DNA from 4 places in the Sporanaerobacter acetigenes DSM 13106 genome. Region 1 is predicted to be linked to each of the others. Evidence: riboswitches for the same ligand, from Rfam matches in the RefSeq annotation. Region 1 holds a riboswitch; each other region holds the start of a gene.
What was found. Region 1 has a riboswitch for cobalamin ahead of BUA21_RS10495 (energy-coupling factor ABC transporter permease). Riboswitches for the same ligand answer to the same signal wherever they lie in the genome.
Positions count from the first base shown of each region.

Region 2: linked by a shared signal. The riboswitch ahead of sucC (ADP-forming succinate--CoA ligase subunit beta) and the one ahead of BUA21_RS10495 (energy-coupling factor ABC transporter permease) in region 1 are both predicted to bind cobalamin.
Region 3: linked by a shared signal. The riboswitch ahead of BUA21_RS04495 (DUF2292 domain-containing protein) and the one ahead of BUA21_RS10495 (energy-coupling factor ABC transporter permease) in region 1 are both predicted to bind cobalamin.
Region 4: linked by a shared signal. The riboswitch ahead of BUA21_RS09640 (cobyric acid synthase) and the one ahead of BUA21_RS10495 (energy-coupling factor ABC transporter permease) in region 1 are both predicted to bind cobalamin.

Region 1 is NZ_FQXR01000011.1:8,249-10,453, forward strand. Features, by position in the region: gene glpK (glycerol kinase GlpK) at 1-271, shown strand, start outside; gene BUA21_RS10490 (RrF2 family transcriptional regulator) at 293-709, opposite strand; cobalamin riboswitch at 881-1,067, shown strand; gene BUA21_RS10495 (energy-coupling factor ABC transporter permease) at 1,177-1,908, shown strand; gene BUA21_RS10500 (energy-coupling factor ABC transporter substrate-binding protein) at 1,892-2,185, shown strand; gene cbiQ (cobalt ECF transporter T component CbiQ) at 2,169-2,205, shown strand, end outside.
Region 2 is NZ_FQXR01000002.1:99,595-101,799, reverse strand. Features, by position in the region: gene BUA21_RS00500 (oligosaccharide flippase family protein) at 1-203, shown strand, start outside; gene BUA21_RS00495 (MATE family efflux transporter) at 235-654, shown strand; cobalamin riboswitch at 691-874, shown strand; gene sucC (ADP-forming succinate--CoA ligase subunit beta) at 1,091-2,205, shown strand, end outside.
Region 3 is NZ_FQXR01000004.1:105,631-107,835, forward strand. Features, by position in the region: gene BUA21_RS14890 (DUF4430 domain-containing protein) at 1-729, opposite strand, end outside; gene BUA21_RS04495 (DUF2292 domain-containing protein) at 823-978, opposite strand; cobalamin riboswitch at 1,092-1,278, opposite strand; gene BUA21_RS04500 (sulfatase-like hydrolase/transferase) at 1,408-2,205, opposite strand, start outside.
Region 4 is NZ_FQXR01000009.1:27,264-29,468, reverse strand. Features, by position in the region: gene cbiB (adenosylcobinamide-phosphate synthase CbiB) at 1-63, opposite strand, end outside; gene BUA21_RS09640 (cobyric acid synthase) at 76-915, opposite strand; cobalamin riboswitch at 998-1,169, opposite strand; gene BUA21_RS09635 (patatin-like phospholipase family protein) at 1,227-2,205, opposite strand, start outside.

The DNA.
Region 1 (2,205 bases):
TGTGGCAAATAATTTCCTAATGCAATTCCAGTCAGATATATTAGGAGTACCTGTTCACAGACCAAAAGTTATAGAAACTACAGCACTAGGAGCAGCATATTTAGCAGGATTAGCAGTAGGTTTCTGGAAAGACACAGAAGAAATATCTACAAAATGGAATGTAGACAGAATATTTAATCCAGAAATGAATGAGGAGCATAGAGAAAAGATATATGCAGGATGGGAAATGGCAATTGAAAGATCAAAAAAATGGGAAGTAGAAGAACAATAAAAAAAGAATAGGGGTTTTCCCCTATTCTTTGCATCTGTCTATGATATCTTGAAATGATACTGAATCTAAATCATTTTTAAAATTCTCTTGAATTTCTTCCAAAGTTTTATGTACAGGACATTTTTCTGGGCCTTCGTTGTTACATTCTTCTGGATGTTCAAGACATCGATTTAAGTAAATAGGTCCTTCTATGGCTTCTATAACATCTTTTAAAGTTATTTCACTAGGTGCTTTTTTTAGAGCATAGCCACCTTTAACTCCCATGAATGATTCTACTATATTTGCATCTCTCAATTTTTGAAGAAGTTTTAAAAGAAACCTTAACGGTATATTTTGTTTTTCAGATATTATATTAGCACTCAATTTTGCTCCTGGTCCCAATTTTGATAGGTAAGCTACTACTCTCAGTCCATAATCAGCTTCTTGAGTTATTTTCATATTATGCTCCTTAAATATCAATATATTTTACCTCATTATATACAAGAAGGGCTATTTTGTCAACATAATATTGACATATTAATATCATACTATTGTGACGGGAAATAAGTATTTTGGAATATATATGTTGAAAGATTCTTTTTCTTGTGATAATGTTATTTATGAAAAAGTGAATATGAGAAAAGTATAGGTTATGTTTTGCATAAAGTATTAAAAGGGAAATCGGTGAAAATCCGATGCAGCCCCCGCTACTGTAAGTGGGTACGAAATCAATATAGTCCACTGGATTTTTTCTGGGAAGGCATTGAAAGTAGGATGATCCACAAGTCAGGAGACCTGCCTATGGCTTTTTTGAGTAAGTCTTCGGTGGGAAGTCTGAGCTTTTTTGTTGGTTTTTCAACGTATATGGAAAAAAATCCCTAAACTGAAGTTGGGGATTTTTTTAATACAAAAAGTGAGGTGTTTTTATGAAAAACAAGAAGTATTTATTATCCTTTATGTTTTTACTTCTAGTTTTAGCTCCTTCTATATCTAATGCTATGCATATAATGGAAGGGTTTTTGCCTGTGAAGTGGGCAATTTTTTGGACGATTGTTACGTTACCATTTTTGATTGTTGGTATAAACAGAGTCAACAAAGTATTTAAGGAAGATACAAATAGAAAGGTGCTTTTAGGGTTGGCAGGAGGATTTGTATTTGTATTGTCAGCACTTAAAATTCCTTCTGTAACAGGCAGTTGTTCTCACCCTACTGGTGTGGGATTAGGAGCAATTTTGTTTGGACCTACTACCATGACTGTTGTTGGAATCATAGTATTACTTTTTCAAGCATTGTTACTTGCTCATGGTGGGCTAACTACTTTGGGAGCGAATACTTTTTCTATGGCGGTGGTAGGACCACTAGTATCTTATGGATTGTTTAAATTTTTAAAAAAGAGAAATGTAAAAACTTCGGTATCTGTATTTATAGCGTCAGCACTGGGGGATCTAGCCACATATGTCATCACTTCCATTCAGCTTTCTTTGGCTTTTCCAGATAAAGTTTCAGGCTTCTTAGGTTCCATGGGAAAATTTTTGAGTATATTTGCTGTGACACAAATACCTTTAGCAATAGTAGAAGGCATCTTAACAAGCATAATTTACAATTTATTGCTTGAATACAATGAGGAAGGGGTGCTTGGAAATGAAATCATCAAATAAAAAAAATATATGGTTATTTATATTGGCAATTGTAATAATTATAGTACCTCTAATATTTATGGGTAGTTCTGAATTTGGTGGCGCTGACGATGCAGCTGAAGATATAATAGGTGAAATAGATCCAGATTATGAACCATGGTTTGACAGCCTTTGGGAACCACCAAGTGGAGAAATTGAAAGTTTGTTGTTTTCGGTACAAGTAGCTATTGGTGCTGGAGCTATTGGATATATTTTAGGAAATATGAAGGGAAAGAAAAAAGTTGCTTCTAATAGATAAATATGCTTATACAAATAGAT
Region 2 (2,205 bases), on a different contig from region 1:
ATCCTGTAGAACTGGAATTTGGAGTCTTAGTAGCTATATGTGGAATAAGTATTGGTGAGTTTTTCGGATTAATTTGGCTAATACTTGCTTATAAAAGGGAAAATAAAAAATCTTCTTATCCTTGTTATATACAATTAAATTCAATTGATATATTAAATCAAATAATAAAAATAGCAGGACCCTTAACAATCACTGGTTATTAATATTGTTCCTAGTTTATCTGAGCAAATGGCTTTGAAAAACTATAGAAATATGAAAGCGGATATATTGTTTGCTATTAAAATCACCTTAATTATATCTATTCCATTATCTATTCTTTATAGACTTTTCTCTGAACCATTAGCTGTTTTTCTATATAATGATAAAAAAGTAGGAGAATATTTACGAATTCTTAGCTATAGCACTGTATTTATGGCACTACAGCATACTTTCTCTGGCATTCTTCAAGGTCTAAACAAACATACTGCTATAACAATAAATCGATTGATAGGCATGAGTATTCAACTACTTTTAGTATATTTTCTTGTTGGGAACCCTAAATTTGGTATTAATGGTTTCTTTATTGGATTTTATCTTCGAATTTTTGTTATATTTTTGTTAGATTTAGTTACATTGAGAAGTATAGTAAAGTTTCGTTTTCGACATATCAATTGACAGTTATAATTTTTCATGATAGTATCTATTTAGAATTTAATATAGTGACCATTTGGTACAATCTTAATGATTGTTTAAAAGGGAAGTTCGGTTGAATTCCGACACGGTCCCGCCACTGTGATAGATAGAACCTTAAGTTTACCACTGTACTTAAAAGTATGGGAAGGTTTAAGGTTTGTTATTCTTAAGTCAGGAGACCTGCCAATGGGAAAAGCTGTTTATTACTCACGAGGATGGGGAGATGCTATTAAAAGTAGGTTAAGCATATGATTTATTCATATGTATTAAATATGTGTGCTTAATCTGATTATTAATAATGCTCTTTCTATAACAATAGAAAGATTTTTTTCTTTATGTCTACAATCCCGTGGTAATAACTCAGCAAATTTTTGCTGAGTTTTTTCATTTTATACTACAAGAAATGGGAGGGAAAAGTATGAATATTCATGAGTATCAAGCAAAAGAGATATTGAGAAGCTTCTGTATACCAGTACCTAATGGTAGAGTTATTTATGATCCAGAAGATGCTGAGAGAGCTGCTTGGAGAATAGGTACTGATATTGCAGTAGTGAAATCACAAATTCATGCTGGAGGTAGGGGAAAGGCTGGAGGTATAAAAATAGCAAATTCAATAGATGATGTCAAGAAGTATTCTAAAGAGTTAATAGGTAAAATCTTAGTGACACCTCAAACTGGGCCTAAAGGAAAGAAAGTAAAGGCTGTTTTGATTGAAGAAGGTTGCGATATTTTTAAAGAATACTACTTAGCTTTTGTTTTAGATAGAGAAAAGTCAAAGATAACTCTTATAGCTTCTGAAGAAGGTGGAACTGATATTGAAGAAATATCAAAAGAAAAGCCTGATATGATATTTACAGAATCTATTGATCCATTACTTGGAGTATTAGAATTCCAAGCTAAGAGGATAGGCCTTAATATCAATATTCCACAGGAGTTGATAAATCAATTTGTAGAGGTTGTTATGAATTTATATAAATGTTTTGTAGATAAAGATTGTACACTGCTAGAAATAAATCCTTTAGTAGTAACGGAAGATAAACAATTGTTAGCTTTAGATGCAAAAATGAACTTTGATGAAAATGGTCTATATAGAAATAGAGATATATGTAATTATAGGGATTTAAGTGAAGAAAATGAAAAAGAGATAGAAGCATCAAAGTATGGATTGTCATATATATCTTTGGACGGCAATATTGGATGTGTAGTTAATGGAGCAGGATTGGCAATGGCTACAATGGATACTATCAAGTATTATGGGGGAGAACCAGCAAACTTTTTAGATGTTGGAGGAGGAGCAACAGAAGAAAATGTAACCAATGCATTTAAAATAATAATATCTGATTCCAGAGTTAAGGGGATTTTTGTCAATATATTTGGCGGAATAATGAAATGTGATGTTATTGCCAAGGGAATTGTAAATGCAACTAAAGAGTTGGCATTAAATATTCCACTTGTAATTAGATTGGAAGGAACAAATATGGATTTAGGTATGGAAATAATAAAGGATTCAAAACTTAATATATTTACTGCTAA
Region 3 (2,205 bases), on a different contig from region 1:
TTTAGTAGGAGGTAATATAACACCACTTGGCGGTACTATGCCCTGCCATTTAGGGTCATCTGCCATCCCTTTTGCTACTGCTGTATCACAACGAATCTGCATTGTTACAATATTTTCCTTTTTTTCACGTTCTCTTTCTTCTTTTTTCTTTCTTTCTTTTTCTTTTTTTGCCTCTTTTATAGCCTTTTGTCTTTCTTCTTCTTTTGTAGTCTGCTTTTCTTTTTCATTGCTGCCTTTATCTTTGTTTAGCTTATCTTTCTGTTTCTCTATTGCTTTTTTTATTTCTTCTTGAAAACTATTAACTGGTTCAGCTTCTTCAATTATTTCCTTATCTATATTGTCTTCTTTACCTTTTTTAGCTATTTTTTTAACTTCATCTCTTGTAGATGTTTTATTTTCTTTTTTTGATTCTAATAATTTTTCCCACACAGATTTTTTATTATTTTTAGATTCTGATTCTATTTCTGCTATTTCTTCTATATTTTCTTGTTTTTCTGTATGAATTTTGTTTTTTTGAGATCTAAGTTGAGCTAACAAAGAATAGTTATCTTCATCTTTTTCTATTTCTTTTGCATTTGGATCTATCCAATATTCAATTTCAAGTTTATTAGATTTAGCAAATGCTTCTTCATTAAAAAAGTAATTACCTATTATGTCAAATACATGAACCCCGCCTACTATTATTGCTGCTATCAAAAGTAGTAACAAGAAAAACTTTTTGTTTTTCATATCATTAACCTCCTACTTCTTTTCCTTTCATGAAAACAAAAAAAACACTACCTTTTTTATAAGTAGTGCCTCCAGTTTTCTGGTCAGCATATTTTATAGTTTTATTGATTTCTTTAATTCTTGGATTCTTATAGGTTCACTGTCTTGAACTATAATATTGATTTCTCCAAACTCTGTTTTTCTTATTATCTCTATGAGCTTTCTTTCCCTATTAGTTAGCTCCATCGTTGAATTTTTTTCATCTATCATTAAACCAACCCCCTTAAAAATTTAAAGTCTTAAACCCTCTAAGGAATTTAAGACTTTAAAATAATATCAAAATTATAAATATTCATCACAATACCCTAATCCAAGAAGGTTAATGAAGATAATTTATTTAGGCAGTTCTCCTGACTTATGGTTCATAGCTCTCTTTCACCTTCCCAAGAATACTCTCAGTGGCATATTGAAAAATCACTCTCCATTTACAGTGGCCGGTCCGTTCAGGATTTTCACCTGATTCCCTTTTAATCTTTGCCAATACAAAGAACCTAAATATTTTTATTCAATTTTTTAACTAACACCATTATATACCATATCTTGATTTAAGGCAACACATACTTTTCCAAAGGTTTTTGTCTATCATGGTGATTTTGCGACAGTGAGAACCGTCCCCGCTGTCTCAGCGTCCCCGCTGTCTCAGTATATATATGTGGTGAGGCCTTGTTTTTGAAGTTTCCTTAGAAGGCCCCTGTTTGCTCTGTATTCTGATATGGCTATTCCAAAGTGATCATATAGTTTTACAAATTCTAGTATTTCTTTATCTGTGTATTTGTCATCAGGTATTTTAAATATGATGTTTTTGAAACCTTTGGTATATACTAGATAGTATTCTTCCATATCTTTTACTTGTGGAATGAATCTAGTCTTTACTTCTTTTAAATTGTACTTTATATATTTCATGGCTTTGGAATTATCTCCAACCATATCTGTGATTATATAGGCATCGGTGTGGTCTTCCATCCATTGTTCCAATTCTTCAACGGTCATCCCATTGTCACAATTTACTATCAATCTTTCATCAGTTGTCCATTCCAAATCTACTTCCATAAGTCTAAGACCATCTTCATAGTATTCATCCAATTTAGCCTTTGTATCTGCTGCAAATCCTATAGTGTTTTTGTTTTGAATTTCTAGTTTTTCTTCAGGTTCTTTGGCTATTATTTCATCTGAACCATTGATTATACTCCCAATAAGATCATTATTTAAAATATATTTAGATTTGTCTATTTCAGATATGGCTCTTCCATATCCTTCTCTACACTCTTCCAGTGGTATGGACTTTCTAGTCTTTAAATCTATGGCTCTACTGTGGTCAAATATTCCATCCCTAGACATGACAAACATCTTTTCATCATCTATAAAGGAACCTTTTCTCATGTGAATTTGTTGAGCTACAATTTGATCTTCCGAATTCAGCAAATCTAGTCCAAACAT
Region 4 (2,205 bases), on a different contig from region 1:
ATGAGGAAAACTGTAAGGATCTCCTATAAGCAAATCTAAAAGAACTGCCAATATAATATCCATCACATAATTCACCTATTTCTTTAAAACAGAGTAAATATACTCCATATTCATATTTTCTCTAACTACCTTTGCAAGTTTAGATATCTCTTCTTCTCTTTCCCATTCCCTTTGTTCTTTGCTATTGCAATTCTTTTCATAATCTAAAAGACTATCTTCATCTTCAAGTTCCAAATGAACATAGGGAATAGTTCCAACTACAGGAATATGAATTAGTTTTTCTATCATGTCTATGCCTGATTGTAAAAGAGATATATCTCCTCTAAACTTATTTATGACAAGTCCTTTTATTCTCTTCCTTTCTTCTTCCTCTAAAAGCATTACTGTTCCATAGAGAGATGCAAATACACCTCCTCTATCTATATCAGCTATCAACAATACTGGAGAATCTGCCATTTCAGCCATACCCATATTTACAATATCATTTTCCTTTAAATTTATTTCTGCTGGACTCCCTGCCCCTTCTATGACTACTACATCATAAGTGCTCTCAATTTCTTTAAACGTCTTTAATATCATAGGTTTTAAACTACTTTTAAATTTAAAATATTCTACCGCATCCATAGTATATTTATTTTCGCCATCTATAAAAACTTGACTAGTTCTATCTCCAGTAGGCTTCAAAAGAATGGGATTCATTCTTGAATCTGGCTTAAGTCTAGCAGCAGCAGCTTGAAGTGCTTGTGCTGTACTTATTTCACGGTCATCTTCAAGGATATAAGACTTAGATGACATGTTTTGAGATTTAAATGGAAATACAGTAAATCCATCTTCTACAAATATTCTACACAATGCTGTGCAAAGCATACTCTTTCCTGCAGAAGAAGTAGTACCTTGTACCATAATACTTGTCACTTTCTCACCTCCAAAAAAAAGAGAACCTTCTCGAAGTTCTCTTGCCTATAAACCAAAAACAAACACTACCTTTCCCTCCGAAAGAATGCTTTTAGTTCAGGCAGGTTTCCTGACTCATGGCTAAATCCTCTTTCCTCCTTCCCAGCAAAGCCAGTGGATATGGAATTCGTCACCATTTACAGTAGCGGGGGCTGTAGTGGAATTTCACCACTTTCCCTTTTAACCCATAGGGCACCTAAACCACTATTCTATTTTCAATTTAATAATATCATTCTTATTTATTTTATGTCAAATAGATTCGTCCCCATGCTTTAAAATATGATATCCGCAATGTTTAAAGTTGTTTCATCTTTGTTCAATGCAGAAAGAAAATCTACTTTTTTTACAACTTTAGCTAATATTCCTCCATTGTCTTCTTTTATTTCTCTTTCTTTATATTGTTTCTTGACAATATCTAAAAATTCATCATAAGAATATATCTTGAATTTTTCTATATCATATTTTTCTGCCAATATTTCGAGGAATCTTATGACAATATCTTCATAATCATTTTCTTTATCTGTTCCTAAAATTTCACTTATCTTTGGCATTATAAACTCAAACAAAGCCCTTCTATAAGGTACATTTTCTATACCAAGAACTTGTCCTATCTCTAAAATTTTGTCTTCACCTAAATTTAATAGAGTATTTAAAAAATATTCTTCATCTCTTTTAGGTTCAATATAGTATTTATAGCCCTTAAGTTTTCTCAAAGCCTTTATTCCATCATAATATCCAAGTTGCAAATCCCTTCTAGCTGTTTCACTGTCAAAATCTAAGGTTTTCCCTAAATCCTCATTGGGCGAAATATATATAATATTTAAATCTTTAGTGTCAAATTTTTTAGCTCTCCCTACCCCATGAGTCCTTATAGCAATTAAATCTTTATATCCTTTATCCGAAAGCAAATTTATAGGAAGATTGTTGTAAACTCCTCCATCTATATACTTTTTCCCATCTATTTTTTCTTTTTTAAATACAGGAAAATATGCACTAGCAATTAAATAATCTACAAGCATTCCTTTAGGGATATCTTCAATATATATTTCCACAGGTTTTAAATCTGAAAGGGATACTGTGACTATGCCAAAATCCTTTCCTGAATTTCTAATTTTTTCTTCATCTATTACTTCTTCTAACAAATTTCTCAAAGGAGTTATATCTAATCCTCCATCATTTATAACTCCTTTAATTGCCCCTGCTAAGTTTTTTATATCACTTCTACTCATCTTCCCATTTTTTATTTTTTCT